3 regions of the Heyndrickxia sp. MSNUG genome follow, and region 2 is predicted to be linked to each of the others. Evidence: riboswitches for the same ligand, from Rfam matches in the RefSeq annotation. Region 2 holds a riboswitch; each other region holds the start of a gene.
What was found. A riboswitch is a leader RNA that binds a small molecule or an ion and turns the genes downstream of it on or off. The one in region 2 is predicted to bind cyclic di-GMP.

Region 1 (7,338 bases), 470 kb from region 2:
GACGAAGTGAAAGTGAAAGTATTGTCAATTGATGAAGCTGCTGGAAAAATTGGATTATCTATCCGTGCAACTGAAGAAGCACCTGAGCAAGTTCAACGTGCACCAAAGAAGCCACGCAATAAGCGTCCAGCTGCAGTTGTTCAATACCAGGATGATTCAGCACAAGGTTTCAACACTTTGAAGGATAAGCTTCAAGAGTGGATCGACCAGTCAGACATGGCTAAGAAGTAATAGCTTTTGAAAAAACCGGGCAATTGAGTCCGGTTTTTTTTTTATGTCGTTAGATTAATTATAGAAATTAAAATACATGATCGGAACAATGGAGAGAGAAATGGTGGGACCGGATGTTCCAATAAAGGTCATTGGAACAATGGAGAGAGAGAAATCGAGTCACCGAATGTTCCAATAAAGGTCATTGGAACAATGGAGGGTGAGAAATCATGGCATCGGATGTTCCAATAAAGGTCATTGGAACAATGGAGAGTGAGAAATCATGGCATCGGATGTTCCAATAAGGGTCATTGGAACAATGGGGGGAAGAAATCATGGCATCGGATGTTCCAATAAGGGTCATTGGAACAATGGAGGGATAGAAATCATGGCATCGGATGTTCCAATAAGGGTCATTGGAACAATAGAGAGTGAGAAACCGAGGCATCGGATGTTCCAATAAGGATTATTGGAGACTGGGGATTCTCCTAAGAGTAGAAGTATGTAGAGGTCGAATTGTTATCCACATTCAATCCACTTATCGCATAAATTACGATGAATCCTGGCTTGTTATAAGAAAAACCCGACAATTCCGTTTTTTCTTTCTTTATGGGGTTACCTAGCATGATTCTACAGGTTACAATATGATTGTCTAACCAATTTTTCATTGGAACGGAGGAAGATTCATGACTACAACAAAAACACACTCTCTGATTGAACAGACAGAAAAGTATGGCGCCAATAACTATCATCCGCTGCCAATCGTTATTTCTAAGGCAGAGGGTGTTTGGGTAGAGGATCCTGAAGGCAATAAATATATGGACATGCTAAGTGCTTACTCTGCAGTAAATCAGGGTCATCGCCATCCAAAAATCATCCAGGCTCTTAAAGATCAGGCTGACCGAGTGACGCTAACGTCAAGAGCTTTCCATAATGATCAGCTTGGACCTTGGTATGAAAAAATCTGCAAAATGACAAATAAAGAAATGGCGCTGCCTATGAATACAGGAGCAGAGGCGGTTGAAACAGCAATTAAAGCTGCTCGTCGCTGGTCTTACGATGTTAAAGGTGTAGCTGAAGACCAGGCTGAAATCATCGCTTGTATCGGTAATTTCCATGGCCGGACAATGACAGCGGTTTCGTTGTCTTCTGAAGCTGAATATAAGCGGGGCTTTGGGCCGATGCTTCCAGGAATTAAATTGATTCCTTATGGAGATCTTGAAGCATTGAAGGCGGCAATCACTCCTAACACTGCTGCGTTCTTAATTGAACCAATCCAGGGAGAGGCTGGGATTGTCATTCCGCCAGAAGGCTTCATGAGTGCTGCATTTGATTTGTGTAAGGAAAACAATGTACTGTTTATTGCGGATGAAATCCAGGCAGGACTTGCTAGATCAGGAAAAATGTTTGCGTGTGAGTGGGAAGACATCGAGCCTGATATGTATATTCTAGGCAAGGCCCTGGGCGGCGGAGTATTCCCGATTTCCTGTGTAGTTGCTGACAGTGATGTACTAGGTGTTTTCAACCCAGGTTCACATGGATCCACATTTGGAGGCAATCCAATGGCTTGCGCTGTATCGCTTGCATCACTTGACGTATTGATTGACGAAAAGCTGGCTGAACGGTCGCTTGAACTTGGTGAATATTTTATCAGCAAGCTTCGTGAAATCGATAACCCTATGATAAAAGATATCCGCGGCCGAGGACTTTTCATCGGTGTTGAATTGACAGAGCCTGCCCGTAAATATTGTGAGGATTTAAAAGAGGAAGGCTTGCTATGCAAAGAAACACATGACACTGTCATTCGCTTCGCCCCGCCCCTTGTGATCAGCCAGGAAGACTTGGACTGGGCAATTGAGCGTATCAAGAAGGTTTTATCGTAAAAAACACATACGAAAACCCGTCCAATATCCGGACGGGTTTTTTCTTGGCTAATAGAAAAGCATAAATTTTTTTCGTAATTTATGCTTTCCTAATGCATAAGGGCAGCTACGACTCTGTTTTGGCCTTAAGCGCTCGCCAATCGGTGATTTTTCTTTAAAATTATCTTGTGGCCCTTGGTTCTGCTGCTCTTTCTTCTTCTTCGCTTGGAGCGAAAAGAAGTCCTAGATTGATTAAACCCGCAAGTCCTACTAAGCCATATACTATTCTGGCCAATGCTGCGTCCTGACCTCCGAAGATTGCTGCAACAAGATCAAATTGGAAGAATCCGACTAAGCCCCAGTTAATAGCACCAATAATCGTAAGGACCAATGCAATTCTTTGAATACCACTCATGGATGTTTCCTCCTTAAAATATGGATTCGTATTTAGGTTGATTCAGCAGTAACAATATTATTCATCTCTGCCATTTAAACATTATTCTGGTAAAAAAAACTGTAACTTTTTATAGCACATTGGAGAACATTAAGAAGTGCAATTCTTTTGCATTGCTTTTAAAAAAAGAACATAATGGGCGATAAGGAAGGTGATTCAAATGGATAATTTCACATTTTATAATCCAACTAAATTGATTTTTGGCAAAGGCCAACTTGAGGAATTGAAGAATGAAGTGCCTCAATATGGCAAAAAAGTTCTTCTTGTATATGGCGGCGGAAGCATAAAGAGAAATGGGCTTTATGATTCGGTCCTAAAACTTTTAAAAGAAATTGGCGCAGAGGTGTTTGAGCTTTCAGGTGTTGAGCCTAATCCACGAATATCTACTGTCCGTAAGGGCGTCCAAATCTGCAAGGAAGAAGGAATTGAATTCCTGCTTGCGGTAGGCGGCGGGAGTGTTATTGACTGTACTAAAGCAATCGCTGCCGGTGCCAAATATGATGGCGATGCATGGGACCTTGTGACAAAGAAGGCGTTCGCTTCCGTTGCACTTCCATTCGGTACGGTGTTGACTCTTGCTGCAACAGGCTCTGAAATGAATGCAGGTTCGGTTATCACGAATTGGGAAACGAATGAAAAATACGGCTGGGGCAGCCCAGTGACGTTCCCAAGGTTCTCCATTCTGGACCCGGTGAATACATTTACTGTACCAAGAGACCAAACAATCTACGGAATCGTCGATATGATGTCTCATGTGTTTGAACATTATTTCCATTTGACTGAGAACACTGAGTTCCAGGATCGCATGTGCGAATCCCTGCTGCTGACTGTCATGGAAACAGCGCCAAAGCTTCTGGCTGATCTTGAAAACTACGAGCATCGCGCAACTATTTTATATGCAGGCACAATGGCACTGAACGGTATGCTATCAATGGGTTACCGCGGTGACTGGGCTACTCATAACATCGAACATGCAGTTTCAGCAGTTTATGACATTCCGCATGGCGGAGGACTTGCTATCCTGTTCCCGAATTGGATGAAGCACAATTTGAAGGTAAAACCAGAACGCTTCAAAAAAATGGCTGTCAGGGTCTTCAACGTGGATCCTGAAGGTAAGACAGACGAAGAAGCCGGTCTTGAAGGAATCGAAAAGCTGCGTGAATTCTGGTCAAGCATCGGAGCACCATCCCGACTTGCAGATTATGATATCGATGACAGCAAGATTGAAGTAATGGCAGATAAAGCAATGGTCAATGGAGAATTTGGCAACTTCACAAAATTGACCCACGAAGATGTGGTGGAAATTTATCGCAAGTCTTTATAAAAGTCAAAAGGACCCAGTAAACTGGGTCCTTTTTCATTTAACTAGGAGAATACTAATATCGATCCATCTTTATAAATAATTAAAACACTTATATTATCACTGTTCTCGGTTGAAAAATGAAACTAAAGAAAAATTTACCAAAAATATTTCTAGGTCTAAATGTTTAACGATATGGTTAACTGTGGTAATTCTCTAACTATAAGACAATGGAGCTAAAGGGATATTTTACATAAAGTGTCGTCACCGCCCATGCAAATAGCAAACCAGCTGAAAAGCTGGGACGCAAAGCCAGGAGTCTAAGGCAGCCTAATTAGGCAGCTATGATCGTCCAGCCGCCATGGATTAAGAAATTTGTCCTGGCGGCTTTTTTTGTCAAAAAATCGCAAAATATTATCGAAAGAGAGGCGAAATTTCCAGTAAAATAACTGAATATTCAGTTTATTTATGATGCAATTAATAATGAGAAAAAACTATGAAAAGGGGATTAAACAGTTGAAACCTATAAAACATGTGTCCATTCTATTATCCTTGATGCTTTTGTTATTCATTAGCCTGCCTGTAACTGGGGCATTTGCAGCTGGCAGCGCCGAAAGTCAGACTGTAAAAAACAGCAAACAATCATCTCAGGTTGATTCCAAAAAGAAGAGCAATCAAGCTCAAACAGAAGCGGCTAAACCAAAGGCTCAAAATGAAAATACAGCAAACTCGAATAATAACAATACTGAAGGAAACTCAGCTGTGAAAAAAGAAGCTGCACAGATTCAGCAAGCTGATCATAAAGAAAAAGCTGAAACGAAGGTTGAGAATGATCAAACAGTTGAAATAGCAAAAAATGAGAAAGAAACAAAAACGAAGGTAGAAACAGTATCGGAAAAAGTAGTGAATACAAATAAAAGTACGCAAATTCATTTGCATCTGAAGGATTGTGTAAATCCAACTGTAAGTGTTTTTGTTGAACTTAAAGGCGAATGGAAGGAAATGTCCAATCCAGGAAGCTCACCACTCTTCAAATTGCTGGATGGTGGAGAATTTGTTAAGGATGATGTTACGGCTTTTAAGCTTGTTTTTGAAGGTGGAGAAGAACTGGTAGTTCCTGTTAGTGAAATTAAAGTGGGTGTCGAGGCAGAAGGGACAATCAACTATTGGCTTGAAAATTGTGACCTGCCTGATAGTGGAGAAACTGCACCTGATAAGGATGCAAATAAAAGCACTCAAATCCATCTGCATGTAAAGGACTGTATAAGCCCAGCGGCAAAAGTATTTGTAGAGATTAAAGGCGAATGGAAGGAAATGACCCATCCAGGTAAATCACCACTCTTCAAATTGCTGGATGGCGGAGAATTTGTAACGGAAGACATCACTGCATTTAAAATTGTTTTTACCAGCGGCGGTGAGCTCGTTGTACCTGTAAGCGACCTTAAGATTGGAGTAGAGGCAGAAGGAACGATCAACTACTGGATGGAAAAATGTGATATCCCTCTGAAAAACACATTCAAGACATTAAGCTTAATGATCGATGACAGCAAGGGCAAAATTGACAGTGCTGCAGTAATAATGATGAATGGGAAACGTATTGAGTTTAAGCTTGTGAATCATGTTTGGACAATCCATTTAACAGAAGAAGCGAAAATGGATATGCTGAAAGGACTCGAATTAACAAGCAATGGGCAGACAAAGGTCATCCCCTTAACACAATTATCTGAAGAAATGGTTCACCTGGAAAATCAGGTTCTAACTCTTAAAGTAAATTGGAGCATGCAAGGAGAGATCGTCGGTGAAGAAACAAATGAAGGCGCATCGCCAGTTCCTATGAAGAACTCCGGCTCAGGAAATACACCTGGAGGATCGACAGGTTCACAAGGCTGGGTTGGCGGCGATGTTCTTCCGCAAACGGGTGAAAGCAGCCGGATGCCTTACTATATCCTCGGCTTCTTGATTGCAGCAGGAGGAGTTATGTTAAGGATCAAAAATCCATTGAAGAATTAATTGTGAAAAAAACTTGAGAGAGGAAGAAATTCCTCTCTTTATTTATATCTGAGGTGAAAATGGTGAAAAAGGTATTTTCGATATTTTTAATCCTGACCGGGTTTTCAATTTTCTTTTATCCTGCGATGAAGGATTTATATACATCCTACAGCCAGAAACAAATGATGGACAAGTGGGAAAATAACTCCCTTAATGAAAATGAAGCAGCAGAGAGCCTTGGCAGCCTGGAAGAGGTGTTCAGCATCGAAACGAAGGCGGAAACTGTTGAATCAGCCAAGCCTATTATGAATCAGGAAGAGAAAAAAAACGAAGAAAAACAAAAAGTGAATCCTGGAATGGTTGGTGTTATCGAAATCGATAAAATTAATCTAAGGCTTCCGGTATTGAACGGGGCTTCCATGGCTAACATGGCGATTGGAGCCGGTCTGCTGGAAGGAACGGCACTACCGGGAAACGCCGGTAATACCGCGATTGCCGCCCATCGCAGCAGAGCTTATGGCAAAATGTTCAACCGTCTGGATGAAATCGCCACAGGGGATTTAGTGACGGTAAAGGACAAGGACCAAACCTATCAATATGAGGTTTACGAAACATTAGTCGTCGAACCGAATGATGTATCCGTGCTTATGGGCAGCGATGATGAAAAAACACTGACTCTTATTACCTGCACGCCAATTGATACAGCTACGCACAGATTAATCATCAAGGCGAAAATGCCTTAATCTGCATGTCCGGGTGACTTCCCGGACTATTGTTTTTTCAGGGGGTTAAAAACATTCAACAAGGAAAAAAATAACGAAGTCGTGAAATTTTAAAAATATTTCACAATTGGTCACGCTTACACTTTAGTGTGATTCTTGATTCTTGGTGGAGCTTTCGTTAAAGTGGTAGAGAATACAATTAAATGGAGGATCAGACATGACACATGTTCGTTTTGATTACTCAAAGGCGCTAAGCTTTTTTGGTGAACACGAAGTTACATATTTAAGGGATTTTGTAAAAGTAGCCCATCATTCATTGCACGAAAAAACGGGTGCGGGCAGTGACTTTTTAGGGTGGATCGACCTGCCTGTGAACTATGATAAAGAAGAATTCTCACGCATCCAGAAATCTGCTGAAAAAATCAAAAGCGATTCTGATGTATTGCTTGTTGTTGGAATCGGCGGATCATACTTGGGTGCTCGTGCGGCACTTGAATTTTTGCAGCACAGCTTTTATAACGCTCTTTCAAAAGAGAAGCGCAAGACTCCGCAAATCATCTTTATTGGTAATAACATTAGCTCCAGCTATATGACAGACGTGATGGATCTTTTAGAAGGCAAAGACTTTTCGATCAATGTCATCTCCAAGTCTGGAACAACAACTGAGCCTGCGATTGCCTTCCGTATCTTCCGCAAGCTTCTTGAAGAGAAATACGGTGTGGAAGAAGCTCGCAAACGCATCTACGCGACAACAGACAAAGCACGCGGTGCATTGAAAACTCTTGCTGATAAAGAAGGCTA
Region 2 (7,338 bases):
GGGGAGACTGCCCAGCTTACTTTTAATGTAAAAGTTCCTGAAAATGCCGAATTCTATCACGCGTACAAGGAACCGGCTTTGCAGGCAGTCGTTTCTTATAAGAATAAAGGAACGGCAACTGTCCAAACTCAGAAACTGGAAGGAACCATCGCTGTCCTACCAGATGCAGCGGTCAAGCTGAATCCTGAGGATATCATCGTGAATACCGCCAATGTGCAAAAAGAAATTCCGGTAATGGCTAAAGTCAAAAACTATTACAATGGCAAAACGAAGGCGTCCGTTTCCTTAAAAGTGCCTGCAGGCTGGAAAGTCGAGCCGAAATCAGCAGCTGTTGATTTTGCAAGCCAGCTCGAGGAAAAAGAAGTCACTTTCACCCTTTCACCGCCTGCGGATATTAAGTCAGGAGATTTCAATATTGATTCAGAAGTATCCGTGAACGGGAAAACGTTCAGTTCAACAATCCAGGAAATCAGCTATGACCATATCGGCACCTTCTATTATCAATATCCAGCACAGGTCCATGGCGTCGCCTTCGAACTATTGAAGAACGACAACTTAAAAGTCGGCTATATCGACAGCGGCTTTGATATGGTAGCAGATTACCTATCAAATGCAGGCTTGAACATCACCAAGCTGACAGACAATGATATCGCGACGGGCGACTTGAGCCAGTACGACACGATCGTCGTCGGCATTCGCGCCTACCTATCACGAGCCGATTTGCTGCAAAACAATGCACGCCTGCTAAAATACGTGGAAGATGGCGGGCACCTAGTCGTTCAGTACCACAAGCCAAGCGGCGACAACTGGAACAAAGACACATCAGCACCATACCCATTAACGATCGGCAACGTCTCCATCAAATGGCGCGTAACCGATGAAAACGCAAAAGTTAACGTCCTAAAACCAGAGTCCCCTCTCTTCAACTATCCGAACAAAATCACAGACAGCGACTGGGATAACTGGGTACAAGAAAGAGGACTATACTACCCAATGGCTTGGGCACCAGAGTATGAAACCTTCGTCAGCATGGCGGACCCGAACGAAGCCCCATTCGACGGTGGCATCTTGATGGCTAAGTACGGCAAGGGAACGTATCTTTATACGAACCTTGTATTTTATCGACAGATTCAGAGTCAGGTACCTGGTGGGTATAGGATCTTCACCAATCTAATCAGCTACGGTTCAGAAAACGAATAAATAAAAAAGTGCCTGGTTTCCACTGCATTAAGCAATGGAAGCAAGGCACTTTTTTTGAAGAAACACGGGGACCGTCACTGTTCCTCAAAGTAATAATCCTACGAAGCGTGACACCATAAACCTCCACGCTTCCCACTTATATATTTTTATCCCTGTTTTAATACATAGTCTTTATAATGATATATCTTACTGTATTTAAACAATTCATTTTCAATTTGTATATTATTTTCTGGAATATCAAAAAACCTCTTTAAAAAAGCAAATAAGTGTTCTTCTTTAATAGGTAATTTTTCTTCTAATTCAAATAATGAAAATGAGTAATTATTCAAAAGAAAATATTGTAAGTTTTCATGAAAAAGTTGCAATAATTCCTTTGCCCATACTGTATTCTTAACAATCAAGGGAGATTCACCTTCATTTAATACTAGAGCTTCTAAAACAGCCATTTTTGAATAAATTGAAGGCATAATATCTATTGAAGTGTTGTAACTTGGATCTTCTATAAAAAACTCTATAGGAGCCATAGAATCGTTGTTGAAGAATACATTGATTCCTAAGCCATTGAATCTACTATTCTTTACTTGTCTATCAGGACTTCTATATGTATGATTAATACTTGATTTTACTTCTGCTAGACCTATGACATTTAAGAATTTATCAATTATGATAAAGTCAGGAGACGGTGCCCTATTAGATGTCCCAACTTTTAAGATTCCATGTTCTTGTACATTATCAATCTGAGCCAACAATAACCTTACTAAACCTTCTCCATATCCCCCTGATATTTTCCCTTTTTTTTCTGGTAAAATTCTGCTAACCAATCTTTTGTTTGTAAAGAGTACTCCATTTTCCACAACTAGGGGATGCTGATTTAGTATATTTATATAGGGATGAACTTCTCCAGTAGCCATAATTTCATTAAGCAACCCAAAGTAATCACTTAATAGAAAAACTAAGTTATTATGTATCTCTAGATATCTACTTCTATCATAACTCGTAGCCCTTAACCTAAAGTACGTCCTGTTTGCAAGTTTATATGCATCATTAAGATAACTATTAATATCAAGATGTGTTAAGTTAGAATTTAATGAACTAAGATTCTTCTTAACCATTTGATGTAATTTGCTACCCGCTGTAAATGTTTGATGTGATATTGCTGATGCAATAGTAAAATCCATAGTTTTTGCAGGGCTGCTCAGACTAGACATATAAATCTTCTCACCTCATCTTAATTATTTCGAAAGGACGCGAAACTCGGAGACGGTTCTTCTGCTTGACAAAATAACATAGTAATATTCAATATTTTTTTGGTATCCTCCTATTCTACTTTAGTTTAGCAGTCACATATGTATTGAAAAAAATTGAAAAGAGCTCAGTTTCTAGTTCACTTTATTTCGAGTACAGAATGGGACATTAGAACCGTCTGTTTCGGATCTTTTTCTCTCTTCAAGTTTGCCAATTCCACCAGAGTTATTTAATAACTAAATGTAATAAGCCTTAAGAAAAAAAAGCTTAATGACGAATTCCCGCAAAACTTCTCGTCTTTTATTTCGACTCCCGAACGTGACACTAGAACCTTCCCGGTGTCTGCGCTATTTGGAACGCAAGAACCGTCCCCATGTTCCACTAAATACTGTTCATTTCCAACATTAACTTTTGAATAGCTTCTTGATCGTCATTTTTAATGGCTTCTTCTAGTTGCCCGTTTAATAATTGCAGCTGGTTGTTTTGTTGTTTGTTTTGCATTTCTTGATTGAACTTGTCTTTGTCGGCTTGCAGGATGGTGTATATTTGTTGTTCTTTGGCCAGGATGGCTGCTCGTTCTGCTTCTTCCTGTTTTATTGTTGCGTTCAGTTCTTCTGCTGCTTGTTTTAATGTTTCTTTGATGATTTGTTCAGCTTGTTCCCATTCTTCTTTTGAGGACATGATTTTCACTCCTATTAGTCAATATAACTCTTTATAGGCTGAAGGCCCTCAAGTTTTACATCCTGCATTTTGTTATCCAGTCCATCTAGCGGGTTTTTGTTATAGACATTCATCATTAAATTAGATGCAAGCGTCACAAGCTGCATATTATTTTCCTGCAGTCCCTTTTCAAGTACCTTATCTGCAGAGCTATACAATCGTTCACGTTCTGCGAAACTTTTTTCCATGAACTTTTCAAACTTGTCTCTTTCCAGCTCAATCTTAAGGGTGATGGCATTGAGGCATGAAATCAGGCGTTGCCTTTCGGTTTCTTCCACTTCTTTTGCCTTCAAGTAACTTGTCGCCGAATTAATCGTTTCTGTTACAACTGATGCGATATCCAATGGGCTAAAAACATTCTTTACACTCATTATGACTTCCCCTTTTTATTTGAAGTTTCCACTATAATTGTCGGACTAATTGCTCTAACTGTTTAGTCAGTTCCTGATATTGAGTAGTAATGACAGCCTCGTCCTGAAGAAACTGTGTCGTAAGAGTTTTTTCCAGCATCCTGATGATTTCGATCGCTTGCTCTGCATCCTGGACGTCCGATTCATCGGTAAAATCTGAAGCTAATAATTCTTCCGTATGCTTCATTTTTTCTTTAAGAGGACGATACAAGCGTTCAATCAGCGAACGTTCTTCGTAGATGCTTTGTTCAACAAAGGTCAAGTTCGTTTTCAATACTCTTAGTCTTCCACACTCTAATTCCAGCTTTGCCTTTATTTTTTTCGCTTCCTGCAAATAGGAATCTGCCTGTTTCACACGTGTTCTTTGCTGGATTAAATCCATGCCAATAACCCCGCCGACAAGTCCTACACCCAATGTACCGATCACCGCAGCGGCTGCAGGCATGAAGGGATTGCTATCCTCAGTATGTGAGGAATAAAAATCCTTCCTTCTTAAATGATAGTCTGTTATATATTTCTCCACCGTTGCTCCGTATTGACTTTTAATCTCTTCATACAATTTCTTTTTATAGACGTAATGATCGTCAATCAACGTTTCAACACAAAGTATTTCTGTGTGAACATCATCAAACAACCCATCATACTTCCTTTGTGCCTTATACAGGATCTCTCCTGCCTCACTATTTTTTTCATAAGATGTTTTATAATCGCTGTTGCCTTTAATCACCATTTCTTTAAAGCCGTCCGTCATCAATTCGGTAAACTCTTTTCTTCCATCACTTAGAATCTGCCCTAATTCTTTTCCTGAATCTGTGAAGATTTTACCTACTTCGAAAACATTCCTAAAGAAACCCATCACACTGCCCCTTTTGGCTCAATTTTGCTTTTTCTAACTTATCTATACTCACTCCCGCCACCCCAAAGTTCACGGCCTCCGGTATGTCCCACGCTTGCATGTGTTTCCCGGTCAACTAATTGCAGGACTCCTGGCTCTTCCATTGTGATGCCAAGTGTATCCTTCTGGATTATCTCCATTGGACAAAGATTCAATGTCAGCTTCGTTCAAGCCTAGCTCTTCAGCTAATTCTGGATCTCCTTGAATATCCTCATATAACTCATAGTTTGCATATGTAAAATGGATATAATCGCTTCTCAGATACATGTCTTCCTCTATTTCCACTTCATATTCACTATCGAAAACTGGGAAGGAATCAGTAACGGTTTCTCCATTAGGTAGTTCAATCGTTTTGGTCTCGAATGGTATATCTTCACCTGATAAATCGGAACCTGTCTCCTCCGCATCAGCAATATCGACTCCATCTATAATATCAACAACTCCTACAGCCAATGCTCCTATGGCAACCGTTTTAGCGATGGATATGGCTCCTTTTTTAACACGGTCATGATCTCCATCGATAAAACCGCCAATGACTTCACCGCCATTATGGACCGTGTGTTTAGCAGTTTGGTAGACTCCCTTCGCAGTCCTTCCGACAGCACTTCCGATATCATTCAAGCCCTGATCACGCTGCGCGGGATTGTCATTGATGATTCCCGCAACCGTCCCAACAGCTCCATCAGCAGCTTGTCCAACTGTAGTTCCAGCGAACTCCGAGGCTTTTCTGACTCCTTTTCCGATGTCCTCGATCACATCTGATCCAGTTAACTCCCCAATAACCTGGATTGGTCCTCCAACTACCATCCCAGCGGTTTTGCCCGCATATTTACCAAACGTCTTAAGAAAGCTCATGCCATTAACCCCTCCCGGATAATAAAAAAACTATGACAAAAAGCCATAGTAAGAGGTTCTCTAAACTATGGAAACCTGACGATCATAGCACACCTCAGCATGCCTTAGACTCACGGCTTTGCGTCCTCCCCTTTCGAGAAGTTTGCCTTTTTCATAGTATTTGATTTGGAATTATTTACATATCAAGTATATAGGTCTTTGGCACCGTGTGTAAAGTACCTACTAAATCTCGTAGAAATTTAAAATACATAGAATTTAAAAGGAATTATTATTCAGTAAAATGGAATATAATTTCCCGTGTTGTATAAATAAAGGAAAAAAACACGATGAGCAGGTAATAACCCACTCATCGTCCTTTTTTCCGTAAAACTTCTGAATGTCTACTATAAGAACCGGGCCATTTTCTCTCAGGGTACATCCCCGCGCTTCCACCAAAAAAGGAACACGAGTAGAACACAGGGACGGTTCCCGCGTTCCTAAAAGGAACAAGAGAACCGTCCCCATGTTCTTCTAAAAGGTTATAATCTTTGTCTGAATAAAAAAAATAATTGACACAATTCATTATAATGTTAATATTTAATTAACTAATTATCATATAATACATCATAATCTTTAAAAAGAAGGTGATAATCATTTTGCGGTTAGATAAAAACCTAAAGATGCCTCTTTATAAGCAATTAAAGGATGCTCTTATGGAGTATATTGAGGAAAACTTAAAGGAAGGCGACGCTCTTCCGATTGAGTCAGAAATTGAGAAACTATTTGGTGTCAGTCGTATTACCGTCAGAAAAACAATTGAGGAACTTGTCAATGAAGGTGTAGTCACGAAGACTCAAGGAAGGGGAACCTTCGTACAGTCGAAAAACATCGTCCAAAAAGCTGGTAATATCACTAGTTGGACTGAGGAAATGCGTGTAAAAGGGAAACATACTGAAACTAAAAATATGATGATTTATGAAATTGAGCCATCGAAGAAAATAGCTGCAGAGTTGCAGCTGGCCAAAGGAGAAAAGGTTATTTGCCTGAAGCGTTTGCGTTGTGCAGACGGAGAACCTATTTCAATCCTGATTAACTACTTCCGCTCAAAATTCACACCTGGTTTCATGGAAAATGGTCTGATGAAGGAATCTCTTTATGAAGTACTTGAGGAAGATTACGGTATCCATCTCGAACAAGCACATGAAAGAATCAAGGCTAGACTGTCCACCGATTTAGAAGCATTGGAATTAGGAATCTCTCCGGATTCAGCTATCCTTCATATCACCCGGGTTTCCTATTTACCTGATGGAACCCCATTCGAGATGGTTGAAATGGCTAACAGATCTGATCGTTATGAATATGATATTGATTTAGTTGGCAGAAACAAATTAAAGACATTTAACACGGAAGGAGAGTCCTGATGCTGACCATAAACAAAAACCTCATCCAATTAGACGTTGAGGCAGCAACCGCTGAAGAAGCCATTCGTGCAGCAGGTAAACTATTGGCTGATGAAAACAAAGTGGAGGAGCGCTATATCGATGCAATGGTAAAAGGCTTCGAGGATGTAGGTCCTTATATTGTTTTAGCTCCTTCCATTGCGATCCCTCACGCCAGACCGGAGCATGGCGTCCTTGAACAAGGCTTTTCCCTGGTGCGCCTGAAGAACCCGGTAGCATTCGGCCACCCAACAAATGATCCTGTTCAATTAGTTTGCGCTATTTGCGGCACTGACGCCACCAGCCATATAGGCATGCTGCAAACAATTGCAGCTGTATTAGGGAACAAAGAGAAACTGGAAGTGATATTAACATCCAATAATGAAGAAGAAATTTTATCAATTTTAAACTAAGGAGTGGGGAAAATGAGAATTGTGACTGTATGCGGAATGGGCTTTGGAACATCACTAATGCTGTTGATGGAGGTTCAGGCAATCGCCAAGAAACATGGGTATGATGTTGATGGTGAAGCTGTAGATTTGGGTTCAGCCAAGGGTAAAGCCTGTGACTTTATGGTCACCTCCAGTGAAATTGC
Region 3 (7,338 bases), 1.3 Mb from region 2:
CTTATAAAGTATTTAATATCGCAACAGCGGCGGCTGCAACTGATCAGGAAGTAGCTGTGTTTTTTACATTTGAAGGCTTGAATTTAATCCATAAGGAAGCATACAAGCAGCTTCCGATGCCTGAAGGAAAAGAACATTTTGCAGAAGGTTTTGCCAAGGCCAACGTTCCTGCTATTCCAGAATTAGTTGAAATGGCTGTAGAAATGGGCGTTAAGTTCATTGGCTGCCAAATGACAATGGATGTAATGGGACTTGAAAAAGAAGCTTTTGTTGATGGAATTGAAGTAGGCGGAGCTGTAACATTCCTAGAGTTTGCAACAGATGCAGATGTTACTTTGACTTTCTAAGTTTTTAACTCTTTTTGTAATCTTTGTTGCTATTGTAACGAGAATAAAATGAGGTACCTTTGTTAAAACAGAACCAGAGTACCCATATCCTTTAAAATAGACCGAAAGAACAATCTCATGTGCGGCCTTTTCCCATATTCTATTGGGAAAAGGCCGTTTTATTTTTCTTGAAATGTTTTTACCCGAATGAACCCCTGTATGTATGAGATTTTACTGATTGCTGGCCAACGTAGCTTTCTCGGTTACATTCACCATCCAGGACACAATTGTCGTACTATCACGAACATTGTTTTCCTGAATTCCTTTTAATAAAGTCCCTACACTTTCTACATTAGAAGAATTCGAGAAAACCTGGAAAATGTCTTGCGGATTGGAGAAACGTTCCCCAGGGCATTCTATTAAACCGTCTGTTGTCAGCAAAAGATGGTTAATGCCATGCCGCAGTTCCTTTCTGCCCGTGCTGTAGCAGGGGACCGGCATCTCAAAAGTGTTCACCTGTCCAATCCACTCATAGAATTGCCTTTGATTTACTTGATGCTGACCGAAGGCGGCTAACTCAGGATGATGTAAATATAAAATACAGTCGCCAACCGAGAACCACCAGCAGTATCTGCCTTTCCTTGATGCAATCAAACAGGCGGTTTCTCCTTTAACTCTACTGCATTCAGCCATAAATTCTTTGCTGCGAAATAGGTTTAGCACCATTTTTTCCAGGCTTATGAATGCTTGCTCTGGCTGCAGAGATAAACAATCTTTTATCTCATTTTTTCGATGTTCAAAGGTTTTGACAACCAATTCTGCGCTTTCGGCGGAATTATGGGCATCCAAAAGAATGACAAACTCCCAATCTTGTTTTTCATCAATCCATAACAAGCAGGCGTCCTCATTCTTGTATTGACCTGCAGAGGAATTCCCTCCGTAACGGCCAACAACAACTTGGCCAAATGGTTCAATGCTTATGGTATCGACAAAAGTCTTCTGGCTTCCTACCCAGCTAAAATCATAAACTTTATTCATATCCATATAAAACCGCCTTTTGGTTCATGGGGTGCCAAACACCATAAACAGTATGGCTGACACGCTGATTGATAATCGAACCAGAAATTTGAATCACGCCAGCATGCTTGCTGCCAACAAAACAATCCTCCACTACAATCACGCCTTTTCAAAATATTTCTAAAATTATAATATAATGTAAGCTTAAAAGATATCATAATTATAAAAAAACTCCCTAAACCAGGGAGTTTTAAACACGTGATGTCAATGGTTCTTAATAAAATAAGCAGGGAGCTAAAATAATTATTTTAGCTCCCTGCTTATTTTTTATTTTATAAGACTATTAATTTTCGTTTTCATCATCCATTTCATCTTGCTGTTCGCCATCACTTGGGCCATTATCCTGGTCAACGCCATCCCCACATGCTGTAAGGCCGCCTAAAATCACACTTAGTGCCAACCCGCTTGCTAATAGTTTCTTTTTTAGTATCATGAATAACAGCTCCTTATTATTTGATTGTTGCTTAAAGAGTAACTACCCTTTATTTTGTGAAGACAAACTTACTTGAATTGTCGACCACATCTTGAACTATATTATTAGTCTATTTATCCGAACTTTGATTTGTTGGAATAAGATAGATTTTACTAAAGAGAGAAAACGGAGAGCTGAGATATGGAGGCTGGAATTTAATCATTACTCTTTATAACAACCAACCAATCATGCTTTAACTTACTAAAAGTAAGCAATATAAATTATAATATGATGGAAGAGTTAATAAGCTAGCTATCTCATGATGTTTACTAAAAAGAATCGGACAGGGCCGACAAAGGAGGGGTAAATCATGTTCCAAAGAGATATTAAAGATCATTGGACAGTACAATATGAAGAAAAGGATTTTCCGCATGTCCAAATGGGACTTGTTTTAAATCCACAGAGATGGCGGGAATTGGATCCATTTATCCTGATGGCAGAGGACTGGTTCAAGCGCGGGACATTTTCCGATCATCCACACCGTGGTTTTCAAACGATAACGTATGTGATAGACGGAAGGCTTGAACATATTGATAATCACGGCGGGCACAGCATTCTTGAGGCTGGGGATATTCAATATATGAATGCCGGGTCTGGAGCGAGACATGCAGAAGAGGCAGTTGATGACGACATTGCTCATACACTGCAGTTATGGCTGAACCTTCCTAAAGAGCTAAAGAGTACAAAAACCTCTTATCAGAATGTGTATTCTGAAACCGCCCCAATCGTCCAGTTTAAAGGCGGCTCCGTTAAGGTGTACTCAGGCGAAACCGCTGGGGTAAAAGGACCGCTTGAACCATTAGTGCCTTTTGCACTTGCTGAAATAAGCTTATCTGAAGGAGCTGACTTCACTTACGAGCTTCCAGAGGGGTACAATGCATTTCTATATGTTCTTTCTGGTGACCTTATGGCAGGTATCGGAGAAACCAGCCTGAAAAAATCAACAGCGGCGACGTTAACCTTCAACGATGGCGGTGATGGCTTAAGCGGATTACAGCTGAAGGCAAATAAACGCTCAAAAGTATTAGTTTATTCAGGGAAACCCATTAAGGAAGAGGTCGTTGCCTACGGACCTTTTGTAATGAATTCAATGGACGAAATCCGTCAGGCTTACCGTGATTACCAGGAAGGGAGATTCGGGGAAGAAGCGAAGTAGAGATTCTGGGAATTATGTAAAGTTTCTATTTCTTTTTTTCTGTCGAAAAAGTATGATAATAGTAGAATTAAAATCCGATAAAGGCAAACCCAGGGAAACCTGGGGACGCAAAGCTACAGGGGCTAATGTCAGACAGACAATGCCAGCCAGTTGCCGAAGATTCACATAGCAGTTGTGTGTGTGCTGTTCTTCGGGCAGCACTTTTTTATTTTTCATCGATTTTAATTCAAACTTTTAAAATGGAGGAAAAAAGATGAAGAGACTTTTAACAACAGCTGTTTTAACAGGGGTACTTACCTTTGGTACAGCTGTATCGGCAGATGAGGTAATGGAAACAACTGACCCGGGGACAACACCAGACCAGTTTTTATTTACCTTTGACCAATTGTTTGAGGAATTAAAGCTGTTAGTAACCTTTAATGATGAGAAAGAAGCTCAGCTGCTGCTTGATTTTGCCAGCGAGAGACTTGCAGAAGCAGCGGCGATGTCGGAAGAAGAGAAGGATGAGTTTGTTCAAGAAGCTTTAGATGATTATTTAGCAGCACTTGAGGAAGCACAGGAAAAAGTGACGGAAGTCATTGTGGAAGATAAGACCGATTCTGAAGGTGCAGATGAACTTACTGAAGAATTGGCAGATACTGCAGAAGTCGAGGATGACCTTGCTGAGAATGCAGAAGATGATCTAAAGGAAGAACTGGAAGAAGCTGTGGAAGAGGCTAAGGTTGTAGCGAATGTGGTCAAGGACCTTGATCAGGAAATGGTGACTCAGCTTCGTGAGCAGAATCTTGGATACGGCCAAATCGCACAGATTTTCTGGCTGTCAGAAGCCTCAGGCAAAACAGTTGAGGAAATCTCTGCTATTTATACAGAAGAAAAGGTTGGCTTTGGTCAAGCAGCCAAACAGCTTGGCGTTCATCCTTCGCAGATGAAAGGACTCGCATCTGGAAAGAAACAAGTCTCTGACGAGGAAGAAGCCGAAGATGTAGTGACGGAAGAAGGAACAGAGTCCGGTGAAGTTGGAGCTGAGGATGGGGATGCCGCGGTTGAAGAAGGCACTGAAACTGAATCAGAACAGCCAGAAGATGCTGGAACAGAAGGTGAAACTGCCGAAACAGCTTCCGTTGAACAAACGACTGTACAAGCAGTAGGAGTAAAAACAGTAAAGAGCACTGAGAAAAAGACTGCTGCCCAGCCGGCAACAGTTAAAGCAGATGAAAAGAAAGCTGCAGCAGCTAAGAAGGCAGAAGAGCAAAAAGCGGCAGCTGCCAAGAAAGCAGAAGAACAAAAGCAGGAAGCAGCTAAAAAAGCTGAAGAAGAGAAGAAACAGGAAGAAGCGAAAAAGGCTGAAGAAAAGAAACGTGAAGAGGCTAAGAAGAACGAGGAAAAGCAGCAAGAGGAAGCTAAGAAAGCTAAAGATAAGAAAAACGATAATTCTAAAGAAGATGATGATGATGGGCAAGGAGAAAAAAGCAGTGATGAAGGTACTGGCAAAGGCAATGATAAGAAGAACGGAAAGTAAAGTGGCCTGAGCCTATAAGGATCAAGGTTAAAAGGGACTGGAGTTTTACACTTCAGTTTGAGCCTCTCAATTTGACGAATTTAACGATGTCATGTATGATGTAGTTATAAATTTAAATAGTTCTCCTAAAGGGGAGTAGCTTTTACAACAAGGTCGTCATTACGGAGATTTCTCCCGGCTTTGTTGGCAACATTCATTCGTTGTTAGCAAGACCTTTGCCAAATTGGTGAAGGTCTTTATTTGTTTTAAAACCTTCACCGTCGTAGGTGAAGGTTTTTTTATTTCGGATAAGGCATTTTCACAATAAGCCACATAAATTTAGTATTGGAGTGTGACAATTATGAAGAAAAAACAACTGCGATTTAATGAATTGGTCAAAAAGAACAGGGAAGAGCTTTTAATGGACCAGCAAGTGCTGGAAAAGATTGAAAAGCGATTGGATGAGAAATACGCTAATTCGAAGAAATAGCTCATTAAATAAAATGGAGGATCACAGATGTTATTAAGAAAGTATATGTCATTGCTTGGCGTCGGGTCGGCACAAATTGACCTTATATTGGAGAAGGATGTTTTAAAGCCTGGAGAATCAGTGAATGGCCAATTTTTAATTAAAGGCGGAACGATTGACCAGCATCTTAAGCAAATTGACTGCACCCTCGTGATGGTAGATGAAAAAACTGGTGCAGAAGAAGTCATTGATACAACTGCCATTCAGGTTGAAACAAAGATAGGATCAGAAGAAGCAGATAAAGTTCCGTTTTCATTCAAGCTGCCCCTGGATGTTCCCGTCACAACCAAGGCAATCTCATATCACTTCAAAACAAAACTAACCTTCGAACAAGGCGTCGAAAGTTGGGACGAAGACATGATCAAAGTAGTAAAAGACAAATAATTTAACACATTAAAGCGCTGGGGGTCAGACCCCCAGTAAGGTAATGCGTTAAAGTGCCGGGGGGCAGGCCCTGTGAGAGGAGGGAATTGTATTGGTGAGGTATGGTGATTTAGCAAATAGTGTTGTTTATATGATGAAGGGTTCAAGGGTGGTGCTGTCGGAGAAGGATGAGAGGCTGCAGCTGATTGGTGAGGGCCGGAGCGCGTTTGCATTCAGGATTCGTGGAACGGATCTTGTATTGAAGGTTTTCTTTCCTCCATTTGAGAGGATTGCTGCTGAGGAAGCAGAGATTTATAAAGAACTCAAGGGCAATCCATTCTTTCCTGCGATGCATGAATCAGGCAAGAATTATCTCGTCATGGATTATGTTCAGGGAACGACACTCTTTAATTGTTTGGTAAAGGGGATCCCAATAGCTAGTGAACATATCAAGGAAGTAGACAACGCCTTGCAGCTGGCAAGAGAAAAAGGTCTGAACCCCTCTGACATCCACTTAAGGAATATCATCGTTACTCCAGAAGGCGATGTCCGGCTGATTGATGTGGCACGATTTCGACAGTCTAAAAAATGCTCTCAGTGGGATGACCTGAAAATAGCTTTTTACAAGTTTTACAGGCATAAGCGCTTTCCGAAAAAAGTACCGCAGTATGCAATGAATCTAGTTGCTTTCTTTTATAAAAAAGGGCTGCTTCCATCAATTAATTAATTAATTTTCATTTGCGTTTGTTGGAAGCTGCCTATCACCTTTTCCCCTGCCAGATGCATCTAAATCCTCTTATTCTCACCTGAAAATTGCCAAGCTATAATTAGAATTTGGATAAAATTTCAAAGACCCATCCTAAAACAATACATAAAATTATATTAGTTTCATTTTTTCTGGAAAATACAATCAGCTTTCTTCAAAATGTAATCCAAAAATTAATTATTATCGTTATATATTGAAGGGATCACAGCCGATTCCTTTTTTTTCTATAAAACTTAATCCGTTATAATAGTAGTAAATTGACGAAAAGGAGACCATTTATGAGGAATAGTCCCGACGGTGTTCTTTATGAAAGCATCCAGGCTAAAAATAAAGAAGCGCTTGAAACATTATATGATCGGTACGAAAAAATCCTCTTTTCATTTCTTTATAAAATGACCCAGGATTATGATTTAGCAGAGGAAGCTTTGCAGGAGGTCTTTTTAAAAATTTGGAGAGGGACTGGTGAATACGATGAAAGTAAAGGTAAATTTACTTCATGGCTGTTCACGATGGCACGAAATTCGGCAATAGATATTATTCGCAAGAAAAAAGTGAAACCATCCGTCCCTATAGATGATATAAATTATATGGTAAGTGATGATCAATCGGTAGAGGAAAAAGCCGAGTGGCATGAAGAAAAAGTGAGGGTCCAAGAAGCGGTTTCTAAACTTTCGGATGAACAAAGAGGCATGATTCAATTGATGTACTTTAAAGGTTATACCCAGCAAAAAATATCCGAAGATTATAATATCCCCCTTGGTACAGTAAAGAGCCGGATTCGTCTGGCATTGAAGAATTTAAAAAAATCACTTGTTTTTGAGCATGAAAGGAGGGGCTGAAAATGGAGAAAATGAATTGTGATCATCTAATCGATTACTTTAATCGTAGCTTAACAGAAGCAGAAAAAGAGCGGTTTGAGGTACATTTAGAGCGTTGCCCAGAATGTCGGGAAGAATTAAAAGAGTTAGTAGAAATTACAGGAGAACTTCCATATCTATCAGAACCAAAAACTCCTCCATCCAGTATGAAAAACAGGATTTTAGAAAATGTTTTTGAGACTGCAGAATCGGAAAATATTCAACTCACAAAAACAGAGCGGACAAACCTGACTGTGAACAAGCCTTCAGCAGTGCAAAAGAAATCCTGGTTGA

Region 1: another riboswitch for cyclic di-GMP. It lies ahead of AABM38_RS20125 (LPXTG cell wall anchor domain-containing protein); the one in region 2 lies ahead of AABM38_RS22425 (HNH endonuclease).
Region 3: another riboswitch for cyclic di-GMP. It lies ahead of AABM38_RS04690 (DUF5667 domain-containing protein); the one in region 2 lies ahead of AABM38_RS22425 (HNH endonuclease).

The regions. Positions count from the first base shown of each region.
Region 1 is NZ_CP150978.1:4,004,908-4,012,245, reverse strand. It holds gene yugI (S1 domain-containing post-transcriptional regulator GSP13) at 1-231, shown strand, start outside; gene AABM38_RS20145 (hypothetical protein) at 494-673, shown strand; gene AABM38_RS20140 (ornithine--oxo-acid transaminase) at 897-2,093, shown strand; gene AABM38_RS20135 (DUF378 domain-containing protein) at 2,254-2,487, opposite strand; gene AABM38_RS20130 (iron-containing alcohol dehydrogenase) at 2,687-3,850, shown strand; cyclic di-GMP riboswitch class I at 4,098-4,190, shown strand; gene AABM38_RS20125 (LPXTG cell wall anchor domain-containing protein) at 4,343-5,836, shown strand; gene AABM38_RS20120 (class D sortase) at 5,896-6,558, shown strand; gene AABM38_RS20115 (glucose-6-phosphate isomerase) at 6,755-7,338, shown strand, end outside.
Region 2 is NZ_CP150978.1:4,470,118-4,477,455, forward strand. It holds gene AABM38_RS22395 (NEW3 domain-containing protein) at 1-1,200, shown strand, start outside; gene AABM38_RS22400 (hypothetical protein) at 1,347-2,408, opposite strand; gene AABM38_RS22405 (hypothetical protein) at 2,827-3,126, opposite strand; gene AABM38_RS22410 (hypothetical protein) at 3,141-3,536, opposite strand; gene AABM38_RS22415 (hypothetical protein) at 3,568-4,431, opposite strand; gene AABM38_RS22420 (HNH endonuclease) at 4,470-4,610, opposite strand; gene AABM38_RS22425 (HNH endonuclease) at 4,543-5,325, opposite strand; cyclic di-GMP riboswitch class I at 5,392-5,482, opposite strand; gene AABM38_RS22430 (GntR family transcriptional regulator) at 5,961-6,725, shown strand; gene AABM38_RS22435 (PTS sugar transporter subunit IIA) at 6,725-7,156, shown strand; gene AABM38_RS22440 (PTS sugar transporter subunit IIB) at 7,169-7,338, shown strand, end outside.
Region 3 is NZ_CP150978.1:947,187-954,524, forward strand. It holds gene AABM38_RS04665 (DsrE/DsrF/DrsH-like family protein) at 1-347, shown strand, start outside; gene AABM38_RS04670 (protein phosphatase 2C domain-containing protein) at 558-1,364, opposite strand; gene AABM38_RS04675 (hypothetical protein) at 1,357-1,497, opposite strand; gene AABM38_RS04680 (hypothetical protein) at 1,687-1,836, opposite strand; gene AABM38_RS04685 (pirin family protein) at 2,186-3,031, shown strand; cyclic di-GMP riboswitch class I at 3,104-3,189, shown strand; gene AABM38_RS04690 (DUF5667 domain-containing protein) at 3,285-4,550, shown strand; gene AABM38_RS04695 (FbpB family small basic protein) at 4,891-5,019, shown strand; gene AABM38_RS04700 (sporulation protein) at 5,047-5,442, shown strand; gene AABM38_RS04705 (protein kinase family protein) at 5,537-6,148, shown strand; gene AABM38_RS04710 (RNA polymerase sigma factor) at 6,466-7,026, shown strand; gene AABM38_RS04715 (anti-sigma factor domain-containing protein) at 7,029-7,338, shown strand, end outside.